One region of the Pantoea sp. SGAir0418 genome, then DNA from elsewhere that is predicted to be linked to it. Evidence: riboswitches for the same ligand, from Rfam matches in the RefSeq annotation. Region 1 holds a riboswitch; each other region holds the start of a gene.
The links. A riboswitch is a leader RNA that binds a small molecule or an ion and turns the genes downstream of it on or off. The one in region 1 is predicted to bind thiamine pyrophosphate.

Region 2: linked by a shared signal. The riboswitch ahead of thiM (hydroxyethylthiazole kinase) and the one ahead of C1N84_RS21250 (FAD-dependent oxidoreductase) in region 1 are both predicted to bind thiamine pyrophosphate.
Region 3: linked by a shared signal. The riboswitch ahead of thiB (thiamine ABC transporter substrate binding subunit) and the one ahead of C1N84_RS21250 (FAD-dependent oxidoreductase) in region 1 are both predicted to bind thiamine pyrophosphate.
Region 4: linked by a shared signal. The riboswitch ahead of thiC (phosphomethylpyrimidine synthase ThiC) and the one ahead of C1N84_RS21250 (FAD-dependent oxidoreductase) in region 1 are both predicted to bind thiamine pyrophosphate.

What each region holds. Positions count from the first base shown of each region.
Region 1 is NZ_CP027912.1:460,111-467,485, reverse strand. It holds gene C1N84_RS21265 (HesA/MoeB/ThiF family protein) at 1-16, opposite strand, end outside; gene C1N84_RS21260 (thiazole synthase) at 27-785, opposite strand; gene thiS (sulfur carrier protein ThiS) at 789-986, opposite strand; gene C1N84_RS21250 (FAD-dependent oxidoreductase) at 970-1,914, opposite strand; TPP riboswitch at 2,041-2,160, opposite strand; gene C1N84_RS21245 (6,7-dimethyl-8-ribityllumazine synthase) at 2,326-2,763, shown strand; gene C1N84_RS21240 (hypothetical protein) at 2,934-3,611, shown strand; gene C1N84_RS21235 (RES family NAD+ phosphorylase) at 3,604-4,311, shown strand; gene C1N84_RS21230 (glycine zipper 2TM domain-containing protein) at 4,430-4,639, opposite strand; gene C1N84_RS21225 (pirin family protein) at 4,893-5,618, opposite strand; gene C1N84_RS21220 (LysR family transcriptional regulator) at 5,742-6,623, shown strand; gene C1N84_RS21215 (anti-sigma factor family protein) at 6,625-7,374, opposite strand; gene C1N84_RS21210 (sigma-70 family RNA polymerase sigma factor) at 7,371-7,375, opposite strand, start outside.
Region 2 is NZ_CP027911.1:1,485,616-1,492,990, reverse strand. It holds gene thiD (bifunctional hydroxymethylpyrimidine kinase/phosphomethylpyrimidine kinase) at 1-531, opposite strand, end outside; gene thiM (hydroxyethylthiazole kinase) at 528-1,313, opposite strand; TPP riboswitch at 1,347-1,443, opposite strand; gene C1N84_RS06765 (hypothetical protein) at 1,789-1,986, shown strand; gene ahpF (alkyl hydroperoxide reductase subunit F) at 2,039-3,607, opposite strand; gene ahpC (alkyl hydroperoxide reductase subunit C) at 3,678-4,241, opposite strand; gene C1N84_RS06750 (GNAT family N-acetyltransferase) at 4,532-4,975, shown strand; gene apbC (iron-sulfur cluster carrier protein ApbC) at 4,979-6,091, opposite strand; gene metG (methionine--tRNA ligase) at 6,254-7,375, shown strand, end outside.
Region 3 is NZ_CP027911.1:3,292,924-3,300,298, forward strand. It holds gene leuD (3-isopropylmalate dehydratase small subunit) at 1-13, shown strand, start outside; gene C1N84_RS15470 (MFS transporter) at 106-1,287, opposite strand; gene sgrR (HTH-type transcriptional regulator SgrR) at 1,541-3,202, shown strand; TPP riboswitch at 3,273-3,366, shown strand; gene thiB (thiamine ABC transporter substrate binding subunit) at 3,413-4,399, shown strand; gene thiP (thiamine/thiamine pyrophosphate ABC transporter permease ThiP) at 4,375-5,985, shown strand; gene thiQ (thiamine ABC transporter ATP-binding protein ThiQ) at 5,969-6,670, shown strand; gene C1N84_RS15495 (DedA family protein) at 6,667-7,375, opposite strand, start outside.
Region 4 is NZ_CP027911.1:3,749,082-3,756,456, forward strand. It holds gene nfi (deoxyribonuclease V) at 1-381, opposite strand, end outside; gene hemE (uroporphyrinogen decarboxylase) at 384-1,451, opposite strand; gene nudC (NAD(+) diphosphatase) at 1,491-2,264, opposite strand; gene C1N84_RS17500 (Rsd/AlgQ family anti-sigma factor) at 2,353-2,859, shown strand; TPP riboswitch at 3,012-3,112, shown strand; gene thiC (phosphomethylpyrimidine synthase ThiC) at 3,203-5,125, shown strand; gene thiE (thiamine phosphate synthase) at 5,125-5,772, shown strand; gene C1N84_RS17515 (aminotransferase-like domain-containing protein) at 5,935-7,375, opposite strand, start outside.

The DNA of each region.
Region 1 (7,375 bases):
GTTGGTAGCGTTCCATTGCGCGCTCCTTAGTTCAGGTTAGCGAGGCCGAAGATCGGCGTTGAGGCCACGGCCATATCACGCTTCTCCATCAGCCCGGCATCGCGCGCGCCCTGCCCGGCGGCGATCGCCTGGCTGAACGCGCGCGCCATCGCCACCGGATCGCCCGCTTTCGCCACGGCGGTATTGAGCAGGATGGCATCGAAGCCCATCTCCATAGCCTGCGCTGCCTGTGACGGTGCGCCGATGCCGGCATCAATGATCAGTGGAATATCGCTGAACCAGGCTCGCATCGCCCGCAGCCCGTCAATATTTCGCAGTCCCTGGCCGGAGCCGATGGGCGCGCCCCACGGCATCAGCAGTTCACAGCCGGCGGCCAGCAGTTTTTCACCGACAATCAGATCCTCCGTGGTGTAGGGAAACACCTGGAAGCCGTCGGCGCACAGAATGCGTGCCGCTTCGACCAGCGCGAACGGATCGGGCTGCAGCGTGTCGGCATGACCAATCACTTCCAGCTTGATCCACGGCGTGTTAAACAACTCGCGCGCCATGTGCGCGGTGGTGACGGCCTCTTTGACCGTGTGGCAGCCAGCGGTATTGGGCAGCACGCGCACATTCAGGCCCGTCAGCAGCTCGCGAAAAGCCGCGCCCGCCGTGCCTTCGCGGCGCAGGCTGACAGTGATAATTTCACTGCCGGATGCGGCGATCGCCTGCTGCAAAATCGCCGGTGAAGGGTAGCCTGCGGTGCCGAGCAGCAAGCGTGACTGCGGTGTAAAATCGTAAAACATCGCTCAGCCTCCCTGCATCGGTGACAGGACTTCCAGCTGCCAGCCTTCCTGCAACTGCAGGCTGGCATACTGACTTTTCGGCACAAAATCGCCATTGCAGGCGGTGGCAACACAGACCGCATCGATTTGCTGTTCGATCAGCAATTCGCTGAGGCTGGTGGCCTCAGTGCTGATGGTGCGGCCGTTAAGCTGAATATTCATGGCTAACCTCCCCGGACAGGCGCTGCATCAGCTGTTCTGCCATCATTGGTGCCAGCAGAAAACCGTGACGATACATGCCGTTAAGATAAAAAATACCGTTGTGATAGTGGATTTCCGGCAGATTAGCCGGCCATGCCGGACGCAGACCGCTGCCGCTTTCGATGACGCGCGCTTCCGCCAGCGCCGGGTGCAGGGTGTAGGCCGCGCTGAGCAGTTCCATTATGGCGCGCGCGCTGATAGCGCTGGCATCGTCGCTTTCGATCATGGTGGCGCCGAGCATGAAGTGGCCGTCGCGACGCGGCACCAGATAACAGGGAAAACGCGGATGGAGCAGACGAATCGGCCGGGAAAATGACACCTCATGACTCTGCAGGATCAGCATTTCCCCGCGCACCGCGCGCAGGCCGGAGAGTTGCGCTCTGGCATGGATACCGCGACAGTCAATGATCCGGCCCGAGGGCTGGCGCGCATCAAAGCGGACGCCACGCTGCAGCAGTTTGTCACGCAGCTCAGACAGCGCGCGGCGCGGATCGAGATGTGCCTCGCGCGGGAAAAACAGTCCGCGCGCAAACCGGTTTTCCAGCGCCGGTTCAAGCGACGCAGGATCAACCCATTGATGCGCCGTCGTCATGCGCGCGAAGCGGTTTAACTCCGGGTTATCACGCGGCGGTGCCAGCACTAACGTGCCCTGCTGCACCACGCTACTGACGCGCGTTTGCCACCATGCCGCAGCATGCTGGCCGAGGGTAATTACGTCGGCTGGCGCGCTTTCAGCTTCACACCACGGCGCCAGCATGCCACCAGCAAACCACGAGGCAGGCTGACGCGCTTCATCGTCAATGACCTCGACGGTTTCTCCGCGCTCAGCCAGCAGCGTGGCAACACAAAGCCCGGACACGCCGCTACCGAGCACGCTCCAGCGGCTCATGAACAACGTTCCGGTAAATAATCTGGGAAATTCACATCGGCCTCTCAGTGATAACTGAGACCCGCAGATACAGGTGAAGGGAATCGACGCCAGCGATCGGGCTCGCCTTTGCGCCAGACGGCTTTGCACATGAGCCGTCAGTCTTCCTACGCCAGTATCAACTGGGTCAGGTTCAAAGGGTCGCTAAGCCGCGCAGTGCGCTATTAGCCTCTCAGTCTCTCTGGCGAGACTCCCCCGACGCGTCTATTTGTATTGCAGGCGCTGGCTGGCGTCAAGCAGCACGTTAACCGCGCTGCCCGCGTTGTGGATCAAAATTGCAACATATGGTATACCAGACGGATAGCGGGCAGATGATAAAAAAGACTTTTTTATTATTCACTTATAAATTTTTCAGCTAATCATGGAAGCATTATGAATAAGTTTCGTGTGGCTTTTATTAAAGCAGGATGGCATCAGGCGATCGTGAACAACGCGCTGGTGGGATTTGAGCAGGAACTGGCAGAACAAGGCGTCGAGAATACATTAAAAAGCTATGACGTACCCGGCGCGTTTGAAATGCCGCTGCTGGCCAAACGCCTGGCCGAAACCGGCAAATTTGATGCGATTGTCTGCGCCGCGCTGGTGGTCGACGGTGGCATCTATCGCCATGACTTTGTCGCTCAGGCCGTCGTCGATGGCCTGATGAATGTGCAGCTCGCCACCAATGTTCCGGTGTTTTCGGTATCACTCACTCCGCACAATTTTCAGCCGGTCGATGCGATTGAAGCGTTTTATACCGAACATTTTATTAAAAAAGGCAAAGAAGCCGCACGCGCCGCTCTGATGATTCATCAGCTACAGATCGATTAACCTCAAACGGATTGTTAGCTTTTCCCACTTTTAACAATCCGTTTCCTATAGTGTGCTCCCTCTTACCTCTCGCCTCTTGCTTACTTAAAGCAGCACCATTGATGCCATTGCAAGTTATTCGGGATATCATTAAAATAAGATAACCTAAATAACCTTGCGGGAGTTAACTGATGGTTAGCGATAAAGATCACACCGGAGTTTCTGCACTGACAGGTACCCCGCAGGAGATTCAGGGTCGGCTGTCAAAATCACATGCCAGTCACGTTGTTGCCATTACTTTCGACCACCCAGGCGATGCGCTGACGCTGCGCAACCTGTCAGAAAATCTTTCCGCAATCGCTTCATCCATGTTTGCAATTTTTCAGCAGCGGCAGCGGCAGGAATCGCTGGAGCAACTTGCCAGTGCGATGTTACCGCGCGTGCCAGCTTCGCCTCATTTACTCAAAGAAGCGGCGATGTTACTAGAGGCGCGCAATGCCGTGCTGGAGAGCGGAAACTGGCTCAGCGCCGCAGAAGTGGCGCAACTGGCAGGGTTGAGTTCCACAAATCCGAGCGCTCAGCCGAATAAATGGAAAAAAAGCGGCCAGATATTTGCCATCAATCACAATGGGATAGATTATTTCCCCGATTATGGCCTGGATCGCGACACGCACTTTCGCCCGGTTAAACCACTGGCTCAAATACTCAGGATTTTTGCCGGACGCAAAGACAGTTGGGCTATTGCGTTGTGGTTTCTGTCTAATAACAGTTTCCTTGCGGGCAAACGACCACAAGATCTACTGCTAACCGAAGCGCAACGCGTCATCGACGCCGCTCTGGATGAAATGGAAGGAATAACGCATGGATAAGCGCAGCACTGCGGCGCAACCTGATGATTTATCAACTTTGCCTGTTATTACTGCCGAAGAAGGTGCGCCATTGCCAGGCGCTTTACTTCAGCTGTCATTTATTACGCTTTCAGCAGGAAGCATTCTGCACCGGGTCCATCTGTCGCATTATGCCGCCAACCAGTTTAATCCTGGAGTGAAAGGGAATGCCCGCTTCAGTCCAATAAAAACCAGACATGGGCAGCCAATACCGACCCTTTACGGCGGTTCGACCAGAGACTGCGCATTAATGGAAACAGTATTTCATGACGTGCCTTTCGCACCCGGTCTTAAGACACTGGATAAGAAAAAATTACATTATCAACTTCACTCCTGTCTTAAAGTTAATGAAGATATGCTGCTGATCGACCTGAGCAGCATCGCATTGCGCAAGTTAGGTATCACGCGTAAGCAGCTTATCGACACAGAAAAACATCACTATCCCCTCACCCGACGCTGGGCAGCCGCTCTGCATCATCAGAGCGAATCAGCGCAGGGCCTTTCATGGATATCCCGTCAGGATGATTCAGCGCGGGCAGTGATGTTATTTGGCGATCGAATTTCACCTGGCATGCTGACGCCACTTAATAAATCATTAAGCCTGATTGATGATTCCGATACTTATGGCGAGGTTTTACATCTCGCATCGCGATTAGGTGTGTTTATCATTGCAGCAAAATAAACCACGATGCTATCAGGCGATGGATAAAAAAGAAGAGTGGACGAATAAGAATTTAAAAATGAAATGGTTTAAAATTTCGCCAGCATTCCTGCTGGCGAAATCCTGAGTAACGGTGAAATTAACGGCTGACTTCGTGACCAATCAGGCCACCGATAGCCGCGCCGCCGAGGGTACCGAAGGTGCTGCCGCCGGTCAGAACGGCGCCGCCTACAGCACCTACACCAGCGCCAATGGCGGTGTTGCGGCCACGATGAGACATGCCACAAGCCGTTACAGAAAAGGCTAGAACCAATACCACTGCGATATTAAAGCTGCGTTTTAAAACCATCAAAATCCTCATTACCATTAATTCTAATGGAATGTAATAGTGTTAACTTTGTTTGTTGTTTAGCCGCCAAATACCTGGCGTAGCGTGCTTATCCTGGAGGCAAATTTAAGGGGCTTTGCATTTTTGTGGAAGGTAAAAATTCCTATTTTATGCCGGACCTGCCAGGTGCTGGTTATTATTCGTACCTTAAGCCAAATAAAAAGGCATGGCGTGAAGGTTCACGCCATGCCTCGATGACTTACCGCGCAATGAATTAACGCTGCGGATGATTAACTTCTACTGGTCGTAAATCAAACACCAGCACTTCAGCATTGTTACCGTTAGCGAACTGCAGCGCCGTCTCATTGCGTACGCGCGCGCCGTCGCCGGCTTTAAAGCTTACGCCATTCACTTCAATGCTGCCGCGCGCCACGTGAATATAAGCATAGCGATCGTTAGCCAGTTCCAGCGTCTGCTGCTCGGCACCGTCAAACAGTCCCGCGTAAATACGCATATCCTGACGTACGCGCAGCGAGCCGTTGTCGCCTTGTGGCGAAACAATCAGGCGCAGCTGACCGCGTTTGTCGGCTTCTGCCACTGACACCTGCTGGTAACCTGGCTCGGTACCGCGTTCTGCCGGCACAATCCAGATCTGCAGGAAGTGCACATTATCCTGTTTCGAATGGTTAAACTCGCTGTGCGTCACGCCGCTGCCGGCGCTCATCAGCTGCACGTCACCGGGCACGATAACCGAACCGGTACCCATGGAATCTTTATGCTCCAGCGCGCCTTCCAGCACGTAGGAAATAATCTCCATGTTGTTGTGCGGATGCGCACCGAAACCGCGACCCGGTGCTACCTGATCATCGTTAATCACCAGCAGATCGGAGAAACCGGTCTGTTGTGGGTCCCAGTAGCTGGCAAACGAAAAAGTATGGCGTGAATGCAGCCAGCCGTGATCGCCTAAGCCACGTTGTTCGGACAGTCGTTGTTCAATCATGGTCTGCTCCTTAAATTTTTAGCTGGAGGGCGAAGGCCCTTCCCGTTGCTGACCAGTATACGTAAACTGATTTGCCCAACAATGCGCCTGGATGACAATGACTGTCACAGATAAGTGGACAATATGCAGATTGAAGATCTCCGGATTTACGTCGCCGTAATCAAAGCGGGCAACTTTACCGCTGCGGCTGAACAGCTGATGCTCTCCAAGCAGTACGTCAGCCGGCGCATCGCCGCGCTGGAAGAGTCGCTCGGGGCGCGTTTGCTGAATCGCAATACGCGCAAACTTTCCGTTACCGACAACGGCCAGCTGTTTGCCCAGCATGCGCAGCGCATTCTGGATGATGTGCAGGAAGCCGAACTGGCGGTGTCTGGTCGTCGTCAGGTGCTGCGCGGCAGTTTTCGTCTCAGCGTGCCGATGTCGTTCGGCATCAGCCATCTTTCCCCTTATATCGCCGAATTCCTGAGCCAGCATCCCGGTATCCAGTTCCAGGTGGAACTGGCCGATCGGCATGTGGATATGGTGGGTGAAGGTTTTGATATGGCGATCCGCATTGGCACGCTGCCGGACTCCAGCCTGATCGCCAAACGGCTGGGGGAATTCCGCCGCGTGATCTGCGCCAGCCCGGCCTACCTGCAGGGCGCCGGCGCACCGCGTGAGCCGGAGGATCTGCTGCACCATCTCTGTCTGCGCTATGGGCGTGAAAGCCAGACCGGCTGGGAGCTGTTTCAGGGCGACACGCGTAAAGTGCTGGCGGTCCAGGGACCGATGGTCAGCAATAACGGAGAAATGCTGCGTGATGCGGCCGTCGCCGGGTTGGGGCTGATCCTGCTGCCGGAGTTTATCGTGGCTCCGGCGCTGGCGCGTGGTGAGCTGGTAACGGTGCTGGATGACTGGCATCCGGCCTCGCTGCACCTGAATGCGCTTTATCCGCAGCATCGCCAGCGCAGCGAGATCAATCGGGTATTTATGACGTTCCTGCAGGCCAAGCTGGCAGGCAAATGAATCAGCCCACTTCGCTGCCTATCGCAGCACGCAGCGCCGGTGCGGCTTCGCCGCTCATCGGGCTCACCAGCGCATAGTTATAGTGGCGATCGCTCCAGTATTGCGCCACCAGGTTGTCCGCCTGGCGCGACCCCTTTTCCAGCCGCACGGTCTGCGGGCGGATGTACCAGCCAACGCGCGTGCCGCTGGCGGTCTGATACAGCACCAGCGCCGAGGCGCCATGCTCATTCGCCATCAGGCGCGCGCCGATGAGCTGATAGCCAAAGCGCTCCAGATTGGGCGGCAGCGTACCGTTGATAAAATAGCGGCCCAGCCAGCTGGCCAGCTGTGTCGTCTGATGGGTGCTTATGTCCATCGTCGCCTGCTGCGCGCCATCGCCGAATAACCGGTAAGCCTGTACCGCATCCTCCATCGGTAACGGATGATTCTGTAAGCGTTCAGTCATCTGCCAGCCGGACAGACTGCCGATCCCCAACGCCAGCACCAGCGAGCAGGCCAGCGCCAGCCGCTGATAACGCTGTCGCGCACGCCGCTGGCGCAGCTGTGCTGGCTGCAGTGGCGTAAAGGCGTTTCGCGCCATGTTGCGTTGCAGGCTTTGTTGCAAGCGCAGCTTGTCCTGACGCCAGCCCTCAACCTGGGCGGCGACGTCAGGATGCTGCGCCAGCCAGTCGCTGACGGCCTGATGGCTGGCGCTATCCAGTTCACCATCCAGCCAGGCGTGCAGCTGGTTCTCATTGGGCGGGATATTCATT
Region 2 (7,375 bases), on a different contig from region 1:
GCCCTTCATCAGCACCGCTTCACAGCCCAGTTCCAGCAGCGCATCGCCCTGCTGCAGCATAGTCGTTTCGTCCTGCGCCATGCGGCAACCCAGTAGCGCCGCGGCTTCCGGAAGGTTGGGCGTGATCAGCGATACCTGCGGCAGCAGCCGTTCACGAATGCTGGCTACCGCATCGGGCGACAGCAGCGCATCGCCGCTTTTGGCAATCATCACCGTATCCAGCACCACAAACGGCAGGCTGGCGCGTTTCAGCTTCTCTGCCACCACCTCAACGATCGCCGTCTCCGCCAGCATACCGATTTTCGCAGCGTCAATGCGCACGTCGTCCAGCACCGAGTCGAGCTGCGCCGCAACAAATGCCGGTTCGATGCGATACACCGACTGCACGCCGCGGGTGTTCTGTGCCACCAGCGCGGTAATCACGCTGGTGCCGTACGCGCCGAGCGCGGAAAACGCTTTCAGATCGGCCTGGATACCCGCGCCGCCGCTGGGGTCAGTGCCGGCAATGGTCAATGCATTGATGCGTTTCATGCCGCCACCTCCAGCGTCCACAGCGCATCGAGAAAAGCGGCGACGAAGCTGCCGGGCCCTGCCACGCTGCGCGCGGCCTGCTCTCCCGCCAGTGACATTACGCGGCAGGCCGCTGCCACGTGCTGGATGCGCTCGCCCGGCAGGCTGCTGCACGCCGCGACTACGGCGGATAGCGCACAACCGGTGCCGACCACGCGCGTCATCAGCGGGCTGCCGCCGGGAATCGCCAGCGTCTGGCGGCCATCGGTAACGTAATCGACTTCGCCGGTTACCGCAACGATAGTCGTGCAGCGTTGCGCCAGCTGCTGCGCGGCGTTCAGTGCAGCATCGGCCTGATGCACGCTATCCACACCGCGTCCGCCCGTGGCCTGGTGGGCTAAGGCGAGAATCTCTGAAGCGTTGCCGCGAATGGCCGCCGGTCGCAGGCTCAGCAACTGCTGACAGAATTCCGTACGCAGGGTTAGCGCGCCTACCGCCACCGGATCGAGCGTCCACGGCGTACCGGCTTGGTTAGCGGCCTGTACCGCCGCCAGCATTGCATCGCGACGCTCACGGGTTAAGGTACCGACGTTGATCAGCAGCGCATCGGCGAAACCGGCAAACTGCGCCGCTTCATCGCCATCAATCACCATCGCGGGTGAAGCCTGCAGCGCCAGCAGCACGTTGGCGGTAAAAGTTTGCACCACGTCGTTGGTCATACAGTGCACCAGCGGTGCCTGCTGCCGCAGCAGTTGCAGAGAGTGCGCGAGTTGCGCCGGGGAAAGAGGGTCAGGCTGTGTCATAAGGCTCCCAACCGGCAATCAGGAAGGCGAATGCGGTCAGGCATCTGACTTCCCTACGCTGGCATTATCCAGATCAGGTATTACGGGTATTTCTCAGCCTTCACAAAGAAGGGCACCCCGAGTCATGCACGTCCATGTCAGACATGCCTTCACAGCATAAAGGGTCAGCTTAAAGTTGTAAATCCTGCGGCGGGTGCGCTTTTTTTGCCGGGCAACGATGAGCAAAAATACGTGCGCCATCAATTTTCATGATTTTTTGATCATCAGGAAAATATAAACAAATCGACGGAGATCAATTTTCCTAAAAGCCCTAAAATTCATCAGGATAGTTAATTTAATCTGCCGGGGCAGTAGGCGGGAAATAAACAGAAGAAAGCGCGCAACTTGATTAATATCAAACCGGCCGGCAGCGTAACACGGCCTAATTCCCTTCCGGATTTGAAGATCGCTATTTCACCTTCACCCGGAATCGCTAATGACTTTATTCAGTTTTCTTCCGCACGCGCATCACTGGCACAATATCACCATTTCCCGTCAGGGCGCCGTCGCCCCCGGCGGCCGCTACAGGTACTCCACGTACCTCGAAGCCGAATGCAAACGCTGCGGCGAACGTATCCATAAAATCTATTATCGCGATATCAGCGATGAACAGGCGCGTCGCTGGCTGGGATAAAAAAAAGCCCCGCAACACAGGTTGCGGGGCGCTTGCGTGGCTATCGCAAAACTTATTCAGCCGGTTTGGTGCGGATCAGGTAATCAAACGCGCTCAGTGACGCTTTGGCCCCTTCACCGCTGGCAATGATAATCTGCTTGTACGGCACGGTGGTGCAGTCGCCGGCGGCGAATACGCCTTTCAGGCTGGTTTCGCCTTTGGCGTCGATCAGGATCTCGCCCATGCGGTTGCGCTCGACTGCGCCTTCCAGCCAGTTGGTGTTGGGCAGCAGACCAATCTGGACGAAGATACCGCTCAGCGCCAGTTCGTGGCTGGTCTGGTTATTGCGGTCGATGTAGGTCAGACCGGTAACTTTGCTGCCGTCGCCTGTCACCTCGGTGGTCTGCGCGTTCAGGATTACATCCACGTTTTTCAGGCTGCGCAGTTTATCCTGCAGCACTTTATCGGCGCGCATTTCGCTGGCGAATTCCAGCAGCGTAACGTGCTCGACAATACCGGCCAGGTCGATGGCCGCTTCAACGCCGGAGTTACCGCCACCGATCACCGCCGTGCGTTTGCCTTTAAACAGCGGGCCGTCACAGTGCGGGCAGTAGGTCACACCTTTGGTGCGATACTGCTCTTCGCCCGGAACGCCCATGTTGCGCCAGCGTGCGCCGGTAGCAATGATGATGCTGCGTGATTTCAGCACCGCGCCGGACGCGGTTTCGATGGCGTGCAGACCGCCCTCTTTCGCTGCCGGAATCAGCTTGATGGCGCTCTGGGTGTCGATCACGTCAACGTCATAGTCATCAACGTGCGCACGCAGGGAACCGGCGAGCTTCGCCCCTTCGGTTTTTGGCACGGAGATGTAGTTTTCAATGTCAACCGTGTCCAGCACCTGGCCGCCAAAGCGCTCGCCCATCAGGCCGGTACGGATGCCTTTACGCGCCGAGTAGATGGCCGCCGCAGCGCCCGCCGGGCCGCTGCCGACGATCAGCACTTCATACGCATCACGCTTGTTCAGCTCTTCTGCCGCGCGTTTGTCCGCGTTGGTGTCTACCTTACCGACGATTTCTGCCAGGCTCATGCGGCCCTGACCGAACTCTTTGCCGTTGAGGTAAACCGCCGGCACGCCCATCACGTTGCGCTCGGTGATTTCATTCTGGAACATGCCACCGTCGATGGCGGTGTGACGGATGCGCGGGTTGAGCACCGCCATCAGGTTCAGCGCCTGAACCACGTCCGGACAGTTGTGGCACGACAGAGAGTAATAGGTTTCGAAATGCAGGTCGCTGTCCAGCGCAACAACCTGATCCAGCAGGCTCTGCGCCTCTTTCGACGGATGTCCACCGGTCTGCAGCAGTGCCAGCACCAGTGAGGTAAATTCGTGGCCCATTGGCGAACCGGCAAAGCGCGGACCGCTGTGGCTGCCTGGGTTAGTAATCAGGAATGATGGTTTACGTACCGGTTGATCGTTCTCTTCACGGAAGCTGACTTTATCAGACAGACTCGCGATATCGGTCAGCAGAGTACGGATCTCTGCGGATTTTGCGCCATCGTCCAGTGTGGCAATCAACTCAACCGGTTTCGTTAGTTTCTCAAGGTAGGCCTTGAGCTGGGTTTTTAAATTGGTGTCGAGCATAGTGAGTTCCTGTGAAGAAAATCGGGTGCCGCAGCACCCGATGGAAGAAAGATCAAAGGGCGTTGGTAACTTAGATTTTGCCAACCAGGTCCAGTGATGGAGCCAGCGTTGCGTCGCCTTCTTTCCATTTAGCCGGGCAAACTTCACCTGGGTGAGAAGCCACATACTGAGCCGCTTTCACTTTACGCAGCAGGTCAGACGCGTCACGGCCGATGCCTTCTGCAGTGATTTCGATGGCCTGGATGATGCCTTCCGGGTCAACGATGAAGGTACCGCGGTCAGCCAGACCTTCTGCTTCACGCATGATTTCGAAGTTACGGGTCAGAGCACCGGTCGGGTCGCCGATCATCGCATACTGGATTTTCGCGATGGTGTCTGAAGAACCGTGCCAGGCTTTGTGGGTAAAGTGCGTGTCAGTTGAAACGGAGTAGATGTCTACGCCCAGTTTCTGGAACTCTTCGTAGTGGTCTGCCACGTCACCCAGTTCAGTCGGGCATACAAAGGTGAAGTCAGCCGGGTAGAAGAAGAAAACACTCCATTTACCTTCAACGTCTTTCTCGGTTACGTCGATGAATTCGCCGTTTTTGAATGCAGCGTTTTTGAACGGTTTGATTTTGGTATTGATGATAGACATGGGTGACCTCCGTTAAAAAGATGTGATGCAGGCTACATAATTTTCGGGCCAACTTCTAATATGCAGACGTTATCAATCAGATAATCAAAAGCTATCAAAGTGCCGACGCCAGATTTGATGCGGCTTGCCGCGGCATTCTACACAGAAAAGCTGCAGAGTTAACAGGCTTTATCTTTACGCGCGGCAACTGCTATTTTTTTATAAACATTCAATCATCTTTGCTGCACGATTCAACTGCGTGCACAACGCCGCTACAAAACGTGCCCGCTTACTCGTCATGGAGTCTGGAAGTGAAAATTCGTCTTTTTGAAGAAGCCGACCGCCCTTTTTTACGCACGCTGTATCTCGCGGCGCGCCGTCATAACTGGACATGGCTGGCCGGCGACGACTGGCAGCTGGAAGATTTCGACGCGATTATCCCCGGTGAAACGGTACTGGTAGCGGAGATCGACGGCCACCGTGCAGGCTTTGCCGGCGTGATGGATAACGATAATTTTTTGCACAGTTTGTATGTCGATCCGGCCTTTCAGGGCCAGGGCGTCGGCAGTGCGCTGCTGAACGCGGTGCAGCAGCGTTTTACCTCCACCGGCGCGCTGAAATGTCTGCTCCAGAACGAAGCGGCGCTGCAGTTTTATCAGCAGCACGGCTGGCAGCGCGAAGCGCTGGGAGAGAGCGAACAGGGTCAGTACGTGTTGATGCACCTGCCGCTGGCGTCACGCACCAGCGGCAGCTAAGGCTTAAACCGCGCGGAAGGCGATGTCGCCCGGAATCACCTCACCCTGCCAGTAAAGCTGGGCGGCAACCCGGCCCGCAAGTTCACGATACAGCGCGGTGAATTCACTCTCCGGACGGCGAATCACGGTCGGTTCACCATCGTCGAGATCTTCGCGCAGATTAATGTGCAGCGGCAGCTGAGCCAGCAGGCGGGTGTGATAATCCTCAGCCAGCTTCTGCGCACCGCCGGTACCAAAGATTGGCTCGTGATGGCCGCATTCGCTGCAGATGTGCATGCTCATGTTTTCCACCACACCCAGCACCGGCACGCTGACTTTTTCGAACATCACCATGCCCTTGCGCGCATCAATCAGCGCAATGTCCTGCGGCGTGGTCACCACCAGCGCGCCGGTCACCGGCACGTTCTGCGCCAGCGTCAGCTGAATGTCACCGGTGCCCGGCGGCATATCCAGAATCAGGTAATCGAGATCCGGCCACAGCGTTTCGTTCAGCAGCTGCATCAGCGCCTTGCTGGCCATCGGTCCGCGCCACACCATGGCGTTATCGTCGGTCACCAGATAGCCGATAGAGTTGGTTGCCAGACCGTGCGCCATGATCGGCGCCATGTGCGTGCCATCCGGCGAGGTGGGACGCTGCTTTTCGGTGCCGAGCATGTCCGGGATCGACGGGCCGTAAATATCCGCATCAAGAATACCGACGCGCGCGCCTTCGGCCGCCAGCGCCAGCGCCATATTCACGGCGGTGCTGGATTTGCCCACGCCACCTTTACCGGAGCTGACGGCGACGATGTTTTTCACCCCATTGACGCCCGGCTGATTTTTCACGCGTTTCAGGGTGGCGATGTCATGACGCAGCCGCCAGTCGATGGCGCGCGTGTTGGTCAGGCGCAGCAGCTCCGCGCTGGTCTGGGCTTTCAGCGCCTCAAACGCGCTGGCCCAGGCAAATGGCATCACCAGTTCAATGTGCAGCTTGTCGTCGAGCAGCGCCACGTGGCGCAGCGCTTTGAGGGTAGTCAGATTGTGTTGCAGCGTCGGATGCTCAAATTCGCTCAGCACGCCGATAACCACGGCGCGCAACGCTTCAGGTGAATGATGGTCCCGGGATTGTGCGGTCATCCCAACTCCTTATTTAGTCATGACGCCAGACGATGGCGGTGTGCCATCAATCATATCAGATAGGCGCTAAAAGTGACGTGGCCGAGCTGCTGTGTTTACGCCAGAGGGTGCTTCGGTTAACATCTAAGCCCGATTTTTTATTCACGGAATGCTACGCAAATTATGACTCAAGTCGCTAAAAAACTACTGGTAACGTGCGCCCTGCCGTACGCAAACGGCTCTATCCACTTAGGTCACATGCTTGAACACATTCAGGCTGACGTGTGGGTCCGTTACCAGCGAATGCGTGGCAATCAGGTGTTCTTCATCTGTGCGGACGACGCCCACGGCACGCCGATCATGCTGAAAGCCCAGCAGCTGGGTATCGCGCCGGAGCAGATGATTGCGGAAATGAAGCAGGAGCATGAGACCGATTTCGCAGGTTTCAACATCAGCTACGACAATTACCACTCCACGCACGGCGACGAAAACCGCCAGCTGTCTGAGCTGATTTACACGCGCCTGAAAGAGAACGGTTTCATTAAAAACCGCACCATTTCGCAGCTGTACGACCCGGAAAAAGGCATGTTCCTGCCTGACCGCTTCGTCAAAGGCACCTGTCCGAAATGTAAATCGCCCGATCAGTACGGCGATAACTGCGAAGTGTGCGGCGCGACCTACAGCCCGACTGAGCTGATTGAGCCGAAATCGGTGGTGTCAGGTGCGACGCCGGTGATGCGCGATTCTGAACACTTCTTCTTCGATTTGCCATCCTTCAGCGCGATGCTGCAGGCGTGGACGCGCTCCGGTGCGCTGCAGGAGCAGGTGGCAAACAAGATGCAGGAGTGGTTTGAAGCCGGTCTGCAACAGTGGGATATCTCCCGCGATGCGCCGTACTTCGGCTTCGAAATCCCTGGTGCGCCGGGCAAATATTTTTACGTCTGGCTGGATGCGCCCATCGGCTACATGGGGTCGTTCAAGAACCTGTGCGACAAACGCGGCGACATCGATTTCGACGAGTTCTGGAAGAAAGATTCCAGCACCGAGCTGTATCACTTCATCGGCAAAGACATCGTCTATTTCCACAGCCTGTTCTGGCCAGCGATGCTGGAAGGCAGCAATTTCCGCAAGCCGACCAACCTGTTTGTGCATGGTTATGTCACGGTGAACGGCGCAAAGATGTCGAAATCGCGCGGTACCTTCATCAAAGCCAGCACCTGGCTCCAGCATCTTGATGCCGACAGCCTGCGCTACTACTACGCGGCCAAGCTCTCTTCGCGCATCGACGATATTGACCTCAATCTG
Region 3 (7,375 bases), on a different contig from region 1:
GTTTCTGCGTTAAGGTTTACCCGGTGCGCAGCAATGCGCACCCTACAGCAAACGCGTCAGTAATTTGGTCGCCATTTATGGCGACCTTCAATCTCCACACCGCCCTCACCGCGCATCGCGCACCCGCGCCGCCAGCACCAGCGCCACCACCGCCATCACCAGCGCCAGCCAGTAAACCGACTCATGGCCAAAGCGCTCACTCAGTATCCCCTGAATCAGGCCGGCGATAATCAACCCGGTTGAAATCGAGGTGGTGAACATGGTGGTCGCCGCACCGGCACGGCCCGGCATCAAATCCTGAAACCACAGCATACCTATGCCGGCGATGATGCCGATAAACGCGGCGTTAAATAGCTGCAGCACCATCAGCGCGGTTTGAGAACGGAACAGCACCAGCCCGAGATAAAACACAATCGCCGCTACCAGCGCCAACAGCATCAGCTTGCGCTTGCCGTAGCGCTTCGCGTAATGGCCGGCCAGCAGCATGATCGGAATCTCCAGCCCGGCGGCGGTGCCCATCAGCAGACCCGCCAGCTTCTCCGGCAGGCCAAGGGTTGCGCTGATATACAGCGGCATATCAATGATATACATGGTATTACACGCCCACATCACCACCGAGGCGATAAACAGCAGCCGCACCTGGCTGTCTTTCCACGGGCTGAGCTGCATCAGCACCTGCTCCGGCGTAGCGGCGATGCGCGGCACCGAGGGCAGCGTGCGCCAGATCAGCAGCATACTCAGCAGAAAAATCACCGCCGCCACGCAGAATAGCGTGACGAAGCCGTAGTTGAGCGCCAGCGCGAACGACAGCGGCGGCCCAATCACCCACGCCAGCGACAGCTGCGCGCGCATCACCGAACTGAACATCACTACTTCACGCGCCGACTGATCGGCATATTCACGCGCCAGCGCGAAGATCTGCGGAATCGCCACGCTGGCCAGCGCCGACAGCAGCACGCCGAGGGTGATGAGCGTCAGATAGTGACGGTTAAAGGCAAACAGTAGCGCGTTGGCCACCGCCATCAGGCAGCAAAACAGGACCAGATGACGGCGATCGCCACGGTTATCCGAACGCTTCGCCATCAGCAGGCTGATTACGATCCCGGCGACGGCGTTGATGGTAAAGAACAGGCCGACCCAGAACGGTCGCACCTGCACCTCGCGCGTCAAAAACAGGCTGAGCGTCGGCGCCTGTAACGCCCCCGCCACGCCGACCATAAACGACACCGCCATAAAGGAGAGGTAAACCGGATTCAGGCGGCGCGGCCGCGGTAACAGCGATTTCATGCAGAAATCCCTTTGAGGAAAAAGACCGGGAAAAAACAGCGTAGAAGATTCCACAGCAAAACGAAAAAAGCCAGCAGAGAAAAACTCCGCTGGCGGTGAAATTGCACCCTACTCAGAAAAGGTTCCACGTCGGCGGAACCGCTGGCAGAGCGCCATTCATTGCTGAATGCCTCCCGCTCTTCCATTGCCCGCCAGTATGCCTCTAATATGGGGCAGGAAAAACTGAGCGAAGTCGAGAAGGAGTTCCCCTTTTATGTCCTCTGCGCGTCTGCAACAGCAATTCATTCGCCTGTGGCAACACTGTCAGGGCCAGGATCAGGAAACCACGCTGAGCGAACTGGCCGAACTGCTGCACTGCTCACGCCGCCACATGCGTAACCTGCTGAACGCCATGCAGGCGGCGGGCTGGCTGATCTGGCAGGCTGAAGCCGGTCGCGGTAAACGCTCGCTGCTGAGCTTCTGCTACACCGGACTGGCGCTACAGCAGCAGCGCGCAGAAGACCTGCTGGAGCAGGATCGCATCGACCAGCTGGTGCAGCTGGTGGGCGATAAAAACCAGGTGCGGCAGATGATTGCCGCGCACCTTGGCCGCAGCTTTCGCCAGGGCAAGCATATTCTGCGCGTGCTCTACTACCGGCCCTTGCCTAACCTGCTGCCCGGCTCGCCGCTGCGCCGTTCAGAAACCCACCTGGCGCGTCAGATATTCAGCGGCCTGACGCGTATAAATGAGGAAAAGGGGGAAATCGCCGCCGACATCGCCCATCACTGGCAGCAAACCTCTCCGCTGCACTGGCGCTTCTTCCTGCGGCCGGCAATCCGCTTTCATCATGGCCGCGAGCTGGAGATGGAGGATGTCATCGCCTCGCTGGAACGGGTGCGCAGCCAGCCGCTGTTTTCGCATATCGACCAACTGCACTCGCCGGCGCCGTGGACGCTGGATATCCATCTCAGCCAGCCGGACTGCTGGCTGCCGTGGCTGCTGGCCAGCGTCAGCGCCATGATTCTGCCGCGTGAATGGCCGACACTGCGCCACTTCGCCCGTCAGCCCATTGGCACCGGTCCGTACAGCGTGGTGCGCAATCAGCAAACCCAGCTGAAAATCGCCGCGTTTGATGACTACTTCGGCTACCGCGCGCTGATTGATGATGTCTCGATCTGGGTGCTGCCGGAGATCAGCGATGAGCTGGTCTACGCCGGTGTAAAACTGGAAGGCGAAAACGACGACGAAAAATCGGAAGAGAGTCGCCTCGAAGAGGGCTGCTATTTTCTGCTGTTCGATCAGCGCTCTGAACGCGGGCGCGATGCCGGTTTCCGCCGCTGGGTGAGCGATCTGCTTAACCCTATCGCGCTGCTCAATCATGCCGGCGTCGGCTATCAGCGCTACTGGTTCCCGGCTTATGGCCTGCTGCCGCGCTGGCACCATCGGCGCGATATCACCCCAGCCCACAAGCCCGACGGCGTGACCCAGCTGACGCTCAGCTGGTACAGCCACCACGTCGAACACGAGGGCATCGCCAATGCGCTGCGGCCACTGCTGGCGCAGCAGGGCGTTGAGCTGATTACCCGTGAAGTGAGCTACGAAAGCTGGTTCGACGGCGCGGGCGAGAGTGACATCTGGCTGGGCAGCGTCAACTTTACCCTGCCGCTCGACTACGCCCTGTTCGCTCAGCTCTACGAGCTACCGCTGATGCATCACTGTATCCCGCTGGACTGGCAGGCCGACGCCGCGCGCTGGCGAGAGAAAGCGCTGCCGCTGGCGGAGTGGAGCAAACAGCTGGTAAACAGCGACTATCTGCATCCGCTGTTTCATCACTGGCTGCTGCTGGAGGGCCAGCGCAGCATGCGTGGCGTGCGACTGAACACGCTCGGCTGGTTTGACTTCAAGTCTGCCTGGTTCGCCCCGCCGGAGCTGTAAAAAGGGCAGCATCGGACAACACGACCGGCAGGTGAACCTTTCGCGTTGTCCTGTAAATGTCTAGAATATGTCGTTCTCAACGGGGTGCCGGTTAACTGGCTGAGAGAGACCCGTCGAACCTGATCCGGCTCGTACCGGCGTAGGGATTTGAGATGCTCCGCCCTCAGATCCTTTGCGACGCAACCTTACCTTCTTCTTAAGGAACGCAAAGTGTTAAATAAAGTTCTGCCCCTGTTGCTGCTGATCGCGGCGCCGGCTCTGGCGGCCAAACCCGTCCTCACCGTGTATACCTACGACTCGTTCGCCGCCGACTGGGGCCCCGGTCCGGCAGTGAAAAAAGCCTTTGAGGCCCGGTGCGGCTGTGAGCTGAACTATGTGGCGCTGGAGGATGGCGTATCGCTGCTTAATCGCCTGCGTATGGAAGGAAAGAACAGCAAGGCCGACGTGGTGCTGGGGCTGGACAATAACCTGATTCAGGCGGCGGAAAAAACCGGCCTGTTCAGCAAAAGCACGGTGGATACCCGTGCACTGCAGCTGCCGGACGGCTGGCACAATGACACTTTTATCCCGTTTGATTACGGCTACTTCGCGTTCGTTTACGACAAAAACAAGCTAAAGAATCCGCCGCACAGCCTGAAGGAGCTGGTCGAAAGCCCGGAAAAATGGCGGGTGATTTATGAAGACCCGCGCACCAGCACGCCGGGGCTCGGTCTGCTGCTGTGGATGCAGAAAGTGTACGGCGATGACGCGCCGGCGGCCTGGCAGAAGCTGGCCAGCAAAACCGTGACCGTCACCAAAGGCTGGAGCGAAGCTTATGGTCTGTTCCTCAAAGGCGAAAGCGATCTGGTGCTGAGCTATACCACCTCGCCGGCTTACCACATTATTGAAGAGAAAAAGGATAACTACGCCGCCGCGCCGTTCAGCGAAGGCCATTATCTGCAGGTAGAAGTGGGCGCGCAGCTCGCCAGCAGCAAACAGCCGCAGCTGGCGCAGCAATTCATGCAGTTTATGGTGTCGCCAGCGTTTCAGCGCACCATTCCCACCGGCAACTGGATGTATCCGGTGATCAAAAGCGATTTACCCGCCGGTTATCAGGCGTTGCCGGTGCCTGCGAATGCGCTGCAATACACCCCGACAGAGGTGGCTGACCATCGCGCGGCGTGGATTAGCGCGTGGCAGCGCGCCGTCAGCCGCTGATGCCCGGCTGGCTACTGCCCGGAGCGCTTAGCGCGCTGCTATTATGTGCGGTCGCGCTGCTGGCGCTCGGTGCCCTGCTGCTCGCCGCGCCGGCCACCGACTGGCGCGCGCTGCTCACTGACAGCTATCTGCACCATGTGCTGGCGTTCTCCTTTGAGCAGGCGCTGCTGTCAGCGCTGCTCTCGGTGCTGCCGGCCATTCTGCTGGCCCGCGCGCTCTATCGCCGCCGCTTTACCGGCCGCACGCTGCTGCTGCGCCTGTGCGCCATGACGCTGGTGCTGCCGGTGCTGGTCGCCGTATTCGGTCTGCTGAGCGTCTACGGGCGCAGCGGCTGGCTGGCGCAGCTGTGCACCACAGTCGGTATCGATTATCACTTCTCGCCCTATGGCCTGCAGGGTATTTTGCTGGCGCACGTGTTCTTTAATCTGCCGCTGGCGACGCGCATGCTGCTGCAGGCGCTGGAGAGCATTCCCGGCGAGCAGCGCCAGCTGGCGGCGCAGCTCGGTCTGCGCGGCTGGTCGCTGTTTCGCCTGCTGGAGTGGCCGTGGCTGCGCCGTCCGCTGCTGCCAACGGCGGCGCTGATCTTTATGCTGTGCTTCGCCAGTTTTGCCACCGTGCTGGCACTGGGCGGCGGTCCGCAGGCCACCACGCTGGAGCTGGCCATTTATCAGGCGCTTAGCTTTGATTACGATCCCGGCCGCGCCGCGCTGCTGGCACTGTTGCAGCTCGGCTGCTGTCTGCTGCTGGTGCTGCTTAGCCAGCGCTTCAGTAAAGCGATTCCGGCCGGTAGCCAGACGGTGCGCGGCTGGCGCGATCCGCAGGATTCCTGGCACGCACGCATCGCGGATACGCTGCTGATTACGCTGGCACTACTGTTACTGCTGCCACCGCTGGCGGCGGTGCTGGTCGACGGCTTACGCGGCGGCATTGCCGGCGCGCTGCAACAGCCCGCGCTGTGGCAGGCCACGTGGACGTCGCTGCGCATCGCACTCGGTGCCGGTGTGCTGTGCGTGCTGCTGACCATGATGCTGCTGTGGAGCAGTCGCGAACTGCGCCAGCGTCAGCAGCGCTTCGCCGCGCAGGCCATGGAACTCAGCGGAATGCTGATTCTGGCAATGCCGGGCATCGTGCTGGCGAGCGGGTTCTTTCTGCTGTTCAACGCCACCGTTGGCCTGCCGCAGCGTGCCGATGCGCTGGTGATCTTCACCAACGCGCTGATCGCCATCCCCTACGCCATGAAAGTGCTGGAAAATCCGATGCGCGATCTCAGCGCGCGCTACGCTCAGCTGTGCGCCTCGCTGGGCATCAGTGGGTTTACTCGCCTGCGGCTGATTGAACTGCGGGCGCTGAAACGTCCGCTGGCACAGGCGCTGGCTTTTGCCTGCGTGCTGTCGATTGGGGATTTCGGCGTGGTGGCGCTGTTCGGCAGCGCCGATTTCCGCACCCTGCCGTTTTATCTGTTCCAGCAGATTGGCGCCTATCGCGGTGCCGATGGCGCGGTAACCGCGCTGCTACTGCTGCTGTTATGCCTGCTGCTGTTTACGCTGATGGAAAAATTACCGGGTCGCCATGCTGACACTGAATAACCTTACTTATCTCTACCTGCATCTGCCGATGCGCTTCAGCTTTAGCGCACAGGCCGGTGAACGTCTCGCCATTCTCGGCCCGAGCGGCGCGGGCAAAAGTACCCTGCTGAGCCTGCTCGGCGGCTTTCTGCCGGTGAGTCAGGGCAGCCTGCTGATCGATGGCATCGACCACACCCGTAGCGTGCCTTCCGCGCGGCCGGTATCAATGCTGTTTCAGGAGAACAATCTGTTTCCGCACCTGACAGTGCAGCAAAATCTGGGGCTGGGCCTGCATCCCGGCCTGAAGCTGACGCGCGAACAGCAGCAGCAGGTACAGCAGATTGCGGAGCAAACCGGGCTGGAATCGATGCTGACGCGTCTGCCCGGCCAGCTCTCCGGCGGTCAGCGACAGCGCGTGGCGCTGGCGCGCTGCCTGCTGCGCAATCAGCCGGTACTGCTGCTGGACGAGCCGTTTTCGGCACTCGATCCGGCGCTGCGCAGCGAGATGTTACAGCTGGTGCGCGCGGTGTGCGAGGCGCGCACTATCACGCTGCTGATGGTGTCGCACAGTCTGGAGGATGCGCAGCAGATTGCGTCACGCAGCCTGGTGATTGTTGACGGTCGGGTGTACTGGGATGGCAGCACCGCCAGCCTGCTGCGCGGAGAAAGCCCGGCGGCCGCCATCCTTGGCGTATCACCGCGTTAAGCGAAGAACACTTTCCACAGCAGCTGCAGGAAAATCGGCATCATCGGGTGGAACAACAGTGCAATAAAGGCACCCACGCCGATGAGCGCCATCAGCGGAGCCAGCCAGCGCAGCCGCGCCAGTGGCAGATAAGGCGTGGCCCAGTCGACGCTTTTGCCGCTGCGCCACCAGCGCCACAGCAGCCAGCCGCCGATCCACAGCAGCAGCGCCACCGCCAGTAGCAGCCATTTGAAGCTGTCGCCCTGCGCCGCCTGCGGCACGTCGATCGCCACGCCCGCCAGAATGCCCGGCATCAGGTAAGCCGGCGGCCACAGGATGCAGCCGATAATGTTCGGCGGCAGGAATTTACGCACCGGCAGCTCCAGCATGCCGGCCGCCAGCGGAATCAGCGGACGCGTCGGTCCGACAAAGCGCCCCACGAGGATGGTAAACATGCTGTGCTGATGCAGCGCGTGCTCGGTTTTATCCAGCAGCCCTTTGTATTTTTGCAGGTATTTCCAGCGGTGCAGCGGTCCCTGGAATTTCCAGCCAATGCCGTACGACACCCAGTCGCCAATCAGACAGCCGGCCAGCCCGGCGGCCCACGCCGGATAGAGCCCGATTTGTCCGCTGCCCACCAGCGCGCCGAGGCTGGCCATCAGGACCGTTCCCGGCAGCAGCAGGCCGACAAACGCCAGCGACTCAAGAAAGGTCACCAGCGCCACG
Region 4 (7,375 bases), on a different contig from region 1:
GGTTGGCACATCCAGCAGCGAGCCGAAATGCGCAGCAACGCCCAGCCGGCGCGGATGAGAGATGCCATGGCCGTCGACGAACAGCAGATCGGGCCGCTGCGACAATTGCTGCCACGCCGCCTGCAGCGCTGGAATTTCGCGAAACGAGAGAAAACCGGGGATATAAGGCATGGTGGTCGCGACACGCGCGATGCGATGCTCCACCAGCGTTAATGAAGGGTATTCGAGGATCACCAGGGCGGCGCGCGTTACCTCGCCGCCCTGTTCAAAACCGACATCGGCGCCGCCAATGAAGCGCGGCGGCAGTACGTCAAAATCATCCTGCCGCACCACGCTGGCGGCGAGCTGTACCTGTTGCTGTCGTAGTGCGGCTAAATCCATGCTTATCCCTGATGATATGGTCGTGATAGCCGATGCACCGCCTCCACAAACGCGCCAGCGTGCTCTGGCGGAACATCCTGATGAATCCCGTGACCGAGGTTGAAGACGTGGCCTTCGCCTGCGCCAAAGCCTTCCAGAATCCCTGCCACTTCCTGCTCAATTCGTGCAGGGGGTGCATACAGCATAGACGGATCCATGTTGCCCTGCAGCGCGACTTTATCGCCCACACGGCGCCGCGCTTCGCCAATATCGGTGGTCCAGTCAAGGCCCAGCGCATCACAGCCGGTGGCCGCCATCTCTTCCAGCCACTGGCCGCCGCCCTTGGTAAACAGGGTGATGGGCACGCGTCGTCCTTCGTTCTCATGCAGCACGCTGTCGACGATTTTGTGCATGTAATAGAGCGAGAACTCGCGATAGTCGCGCCCGGTCAGCACGCCGCCCCAGGTATCAAACACCATCACCGACTGCGCACCCGCTTTAATCTGCGCGTTGAGGTAAAGGATCACGCTCTCTGCCAGCTTATCCAGCAGCGCGTGCAGCGTCTGTGGCTCGGCGTACATCATCTTCTTGATTTTGGTGAAAGCCTTGCTGCTGCCGCCTTCTACCATGTAGGTTGCCAGCGTCCACGGGCTGCCGGAGAAACCGATCAGCGGCACTTCGCCCTTGAGGTTATGACGGATGGTGCGCACCGCATTCATCACGTAACCCAGCTCCTGCTCCGGATCCGGCACCGGCAGTTTATCCACATCGGCACGGCAGGCGATGGGGTGGGAGAAACGCGGGCCTTCGCCGGTCTCAAAGTAGAGCCCCAGGCCCATCGCATCCGGAATGGTCAGGATATCGCTGAAGAGGATCGCGGCATCCAGCGCATAGCGGCGCAGCGGCTGCAGGGTAACTTCGCACGCCAGCTCCGCGTTCTTACACAGCGACATAAAATCACCGGCCTCAGCGCGCGTGGCTTTGTATTCCGGCAGGTAACGCCCGGCTTGTCGCATCATCCATACCGGGGTGATATCCACCGGCTGGCGTAACAGGGCGCGCAGATAACGATCGTTCTTCAGTTCACTCATAATGGGCTCTCTCATGCTAAGGCCGGCAGTGTAGCATTTTCACGCCGCGCTGGCGCGACACAGCGCAACCGTATCTTCAATCAGCCGGCGCGCCACGGTGCCCGGCGGCGGCAACAGGGGCAGATCATCGTAGCGATACCAGCCAGCATCCAGCAGCTCTTTACCATCGTGCTGCAGCTCGCCGCCATCGTACTCCGCCATGAACGCCATCATCAGCGAGTGCGGGAACGGCCACGGCTGCGAGGTCACGTAACGCACATTTTTTACCCGCACGTTGCTCTCTTCCATCACCTCGCGGGCCACCGCCTGCTCCAGCGTTTCGCCGACTTCGACAAAACCGGCCAGCACGGTGTAGATGCTGTTGCGATGGCGCGCATGGTTTGCCAGCAGGATCTCCTCACCGCGACGAATCGCCACAATGATGCAGGGGGCGATTTGCGGATAGTAGCGCTCGCGGCAGTGGCTGCACAGGCAGGCAAATTCGCGCTTGCTGTGCTGCATTTCATGGCCGCAATAGCCGCACCAGCGATGCGAACGGTAGAACTCTGCCAGCTGCACGCCGCGCCCGGCGAGCTGAAACAGACCGACATCTTCGTCAATTAGCTGGCGCACCGAGGCCATATTGTCCGGACGCGCTTCGCATACCAGCCAGACGTTTTCGCCCTGCCACTCGCCAATCACTCTGCCGCTGCTGCCGGTCAGGCCAAACTCGCCGGATAAGCCATGCGGCAACTCGCCTTGCGGCAACCAAAGTTTCTGCGCGGAGCTGACAATCCACCAGCCAGCGTCTACGCTTGAGATCTCACGTTGCATCTTAATCGTTGTCCTTAGCGTCAAATGGCACGCTGAAATCCTGATGTTAAGTGTGTAATAAACAACTATAACTCACCTGGAGCCCCGTATGCTTACCCAGTTAGATAACCTGACCGAGCGTGTAGGTGGCGGTAATGAATTAGTCGACTCATGGTTGCGCGCCCGTCGACAGCTGCTCGTCACCTATTACGAGTTAATTGGCATGAAGCCGAACAAAGAAGCGCTGACCGCGCTGGATGAACAGGCGCTGGATGCGTTTTGCCATCGTCTGGTGGACTATCTCTCTACCGGCCACTTCAGCGTTTACGAGCGCATCATCAGCGAGATGTCCGGCGACAGCCCGATGATTGCGGCGGCGCAGATCTATCCGGCGCTGGAAGGCAATACTGAACGTCTGATGCAACTGTATGACAGCCATCTGCAACAGGCCATTAATGACGACAACTGCGTGGATTTCCAGCAGGCGCTGTCAGAAGTGGGCGAAGCGCTGGAGTCACGCTTTACGCTGGAAGACAAACTGATTCAGCTCGCCTGGGATAATCAGCTGGCGCGCCCGCCGGTAGCCAATGACAGCACCATTGCTCGTCCAGCCTGAACCGCTGCAGTTGTAAAAGACTTGTTATTCAGGAAAAGCCCTTTTATGCTGAATGGGCTTTTTTATTGTCTTTTTTAACGACAATCCACAATCAAACTTTGCGATATAAGCGCAGCGTGCAGCAGTCAGTAAAGTCGCTTATCGCGTAAAACGTAAACTTGTCGGAGTGCCCTTAGGGGCTGAGACCGTTAATTCGGGATCCGCGGAACCTGATCAGGTTAGTACCTGCGAAGGGAACAAGAGTAGATGTGATCAGCACGGTGCAGTCAGGCGCCCGCACCGTTTCTGTTACTCCTTCCGGACTCCGGACAAGCAGCTTCCCCTTGTTTTCAGGAAACTTGCTATGTCTGATGCTAAAACCTCACGTCGTGAACAACGCGCGCAGGCGCAAAAATTTATCGATTCGCTCCAGGGAACCGCCTTCCCTAACTCAAAACGTATCTGGATCAGCGGCAGCCGTGCGGATATCCGCGTCCCGATGCGCGAAATTCAGCTCAGCCCGACGCACACCGGCGGCAGCAAAGATCATCCGCAATACGCAGACAATGAACCGGTGCCGGTGTATGACACCGCCGGTGCCTATGGCGATCCCCACGCGACCATCAATGTGCATCAGGGTCTGGCAAAATTGCGCGCCGGCTGGATCGCCGAACGCAACGACAGCGAAACCATCAGCGCACTCAGCTCAAGCTACAGTCAGCAGCGGCTGGCGGATGACGGGCTGGATCATCTGCGTTTTGAACATCTGCCGCTGCCGCGCCGGGCCAAAGCGGGTCGCCGCGTCACGCAGCTGCATTATGCGCGTCAGGGCATCATCACGCCGGAGATGGAGTTCATCGCGCTGCGCGAAAACATGGGACGTGAGCGTATCCGCAGTGCAACGCTGTTGCAGCAGCACGCCGGCCACGGCTTTGGTGCGCAGCTGCCAGAGAATATCAGCGCCGAATTCGTGCGCGCTGAAGTGGCCAGCGGCCGCGCCATCATTCCTGCCAACATCAATCATCCGGAATCGGAGCCGATGATTATCGGCCGCAATTTTCTGGTGAAGGTCAACGCCAACATCGGCAACTCGGCGGTAAGTTCGTCGATTGAAGAGGAAGTGGAAAAACTGGTGTGGGCCACGCGCTGGGGGGCAGATACCGTGATGGATCTGTCGACCGGCCGCTATATCCATGAAACGCGCGAGTGGATTTTGCGCAACAGTCCGGTGCCGATCGGCACGGTGCCAATCTATCAGGCGCTGGAAAAGGTCAACGGTATTGCAGAAGATCTTAACTGGGACATTTTCCGCGATACCCTGCTGGAACAGGCTGAGCAGGGTGTTGATTACTTCACCATTCACGCGGGCGTGCTGCTGCGCTATGTGCCGATGACCGCACAACGGCTGACCGGCATCGTGTCGCGCGGCGGCTCAATCATGGCGAAGTGGTGCCTGTCACATCATCAGGAAAACTTCCTCTACCAGCATTTCCGCGAAATCTGTGAAATCTGCGCCGCCTATGATGTCGCGCTGTCGCTCGGTGATGGTTTACGTCCCGGCTCGATTCAGGACGCCAACGACGAAGCCCAGTTTGCCGAACTGCGTACCTTAGGCGAGCTGACGCAAATCGCCTGGCAATATGATGTGCAGGTCATGATTGAAGGCCCCGGTCACGTGCCGATGCAGATGATCCGCCGCAATATGACCGAGCAGCTGGAACACTGCCATGAAGCGCCGTTTTATACGCTGGGCCCGCTGACGACCGATATCGCGCCGGGCTACGATCATTTCACCTCCGGGATTGGCGCCGCCATGATCGGCTGGTTTGGCTGCGCGATGCTGTGCTACGTCACGCCGAAAGAGCACCTTGGCCTGCCGAATAAAGAGGATGTTAAGCAGGGGCTGATTACCTACAAGATCGCCGCGCACGCTGCCGATCTGGCTAAAGGCCATCCCGGCGCGCAGATCCGCGACAACGCCATGTCGAAAGCTCGCTTCGAGTTCCGCTGGGAAGATCAGTTTAATCTGGCGCTCGATCCGCATACCGCGCGGGCCTATCACGACGAAACTCTGCCGCAGGAATCCGGCAAAGTGGCCCACTTCTGTTCCATGTGCGGCCCCAAATTCTGTTCAATGAAAATCACCCAGGAAGTGCGCGAATTTGCCGCCCGCCAGCAGGCGGAAGCCCAGCCGATAGCGCTGGGCATGGCGCAAATGTCCGATGCCTTCCGTAGCCGTGGCGGCGAGCTGTATCACGCCGCCGATGCCCTGAAAGAGGAAAAATGATGACTGAAGCCTTCCCTGCCACCGCGCCAAAACTGGGGCTCTATCCGGTTGTCGACAGCGTGTTGTGGATTGAACGCCTGCTGGCAGCCGGCGTGCGCACCCTCCAGCTGCGCATCAAAGATGGCGATGATCGCCAGATTGAAGCCGCAGTACGCGATGCCATCGCCCTGGGCAAACAGTACGGCGCGCGGCTGTTTATCAACGATTACTGGCGCTTAGCGATTAAGTACAACGCTTATGGTGTGCATCTTGGTCAGGAGGATCTGGATGTGGCCGACCTGGACGCTATCCGCCACGCCGGCTTACGCCTGGGTCTGTCGACACACGATGACGCCGAGCTGGATCGCGCGCTGGCGCTGCGTCCGTCCTATATTGCGCTCGGCCACATCTTTCCGACACAAACCAAAGAGATGCCCTCTGCGCCGCAGGGCATAGCCGAGCTGAAGCGCCATCTGGCGCGGCTGCAGCACATTCCCACCGTAGCGATTGGCGGCATTTCGCTGGCACGCGTGCCGGAGGTGCTGGCGACCGGCGTCGGCAGCATTGCCGTGGTCAGCGCGATTATCCAGGCGGAAGACTGGCAGGCGGCGACCCGCCAGCTGCTGGCGCTGGTAGAATCCCCAGAGCATGTCGCAAAAGCGTTGTAACTGACTGCAACGGCGCTAAAAATCCGCGAATACGGCGCGCAAACGGCAGCAGTCAGGGCTGGCGCGACCGGGGACAATCGCTAAAGTGAGCCTGCCCGCTGTCGCTTGCAGCGGGCCAGGGCTGGCTTCCCCGACTCTCTGTCCGGCCCTGCCTTTCCACCGTTATTCTGTCAGGGAGGTAGTATGGCGCGTTTCCGCACTGCAGGCCTGCATGGCACGCTCCACGGCTGCGCCGAGGCTGGCAATCGCCTGCTCGGTTTGCTCATTCATTGGCAGACCATAATTGAGGCGCAGGCAGTTGCGATATTTACCCGCCGCCGAAAACAACGAACCGACCGCCACCTGGATTTTCAGCTCCCGCAGTTCCGCATTCAGCCGCACCGCATCGAAGGCTTCCGGCAGCTCAATCCACATCAGGAAACTGCCCTGCGGCCGCGAGACGCAAATACCGCAGGGAAAATAGTGGCGCACCCAGCAGCTAAACGTCTCATAGTTACGCTGATACACATGGCGCATGCGGCGCAAATGCGGCAGGTAATGGCCCTGACGAATAAACTCTGCGACCGCATACTGCGGCTGCGTTGCCGTCGAACCGGTGCCAATATATTTCATGTGCAGTACGCGATCGCGATAGCGTCCCGGCGCGACCCAGCCCACGCGCAAGCCGGGCGCCAGGGTTTTGGAAAACGAGCTGCACAGCAGCACGCGGCCATCCATATCCAGCGATTTGATGGTGATCGGACGCGGATACTCCCACGCCAGCTCGCCGTAAACATCATCTTCAATGATCGCCGCGTCAAAGCGCTGCGCCAGCGTCAGCAGCGCGCGCTTACGCGCTTCCGGCATGATAAATCCAAGCGGATTATTACAGTTGGGTACCACCACCACCGCTTTGATTGGCCACTGCTCAAACGCCAGCTCCAGCGCCTCAAGACTGATCCCGCTGACCGCATCGGTAGGGATTTCAATGGCGCGGATGCCCAGACCGCGCAGTGTCTGCATGGTGCCGTGAAACGCTGGCGACTCGACGGCAATGATATCGCCTGGCTCGCACACGGCGCGAATCGACACCGACAGCGCTTCATGGCAACCGGTAGTGATGACAATATCTTCCGCCGTCAGCTGACAGCCGCTGTCAATTGTCAGCCGCGCAATCTGCTCGCGCAGCGCTGCCACGCCGAGCAGGCTGTCGTAGTTGAGCTGATCAATGTCCTGCTTCTGCGCCATGCGGCCCATGATTTTCCACAGCGGCTTGAGCGTCGGCTGGGTCAGGTCCGGCATGCCGCTGCCCAGCTGCAGCACGTCGCCATTAATGCGGCTGCTCAGCAGCTCCAGCACCGATTCCCACTGGGTGATCTCAACCGGACGCTGTATGGGTCGGGTCATCGCGGGCACCGGCGGCGTGGCTTTACGGGTAGCGACAAAATAGCCGGAACGCGGCTGCGGCACGATAAGCTGCTTCTCTTCCAGCAGATGATAAGCCTGCTGCACGGTGCTGATGCTGACACCGTGCTCAATGCTGAGCGTACGCACCGAGGGCAAGCGTTCGCCGCTGCGATACAGCCCCTGCTCAATACGGTCTGAAAGCAGACAGGCCAGATGT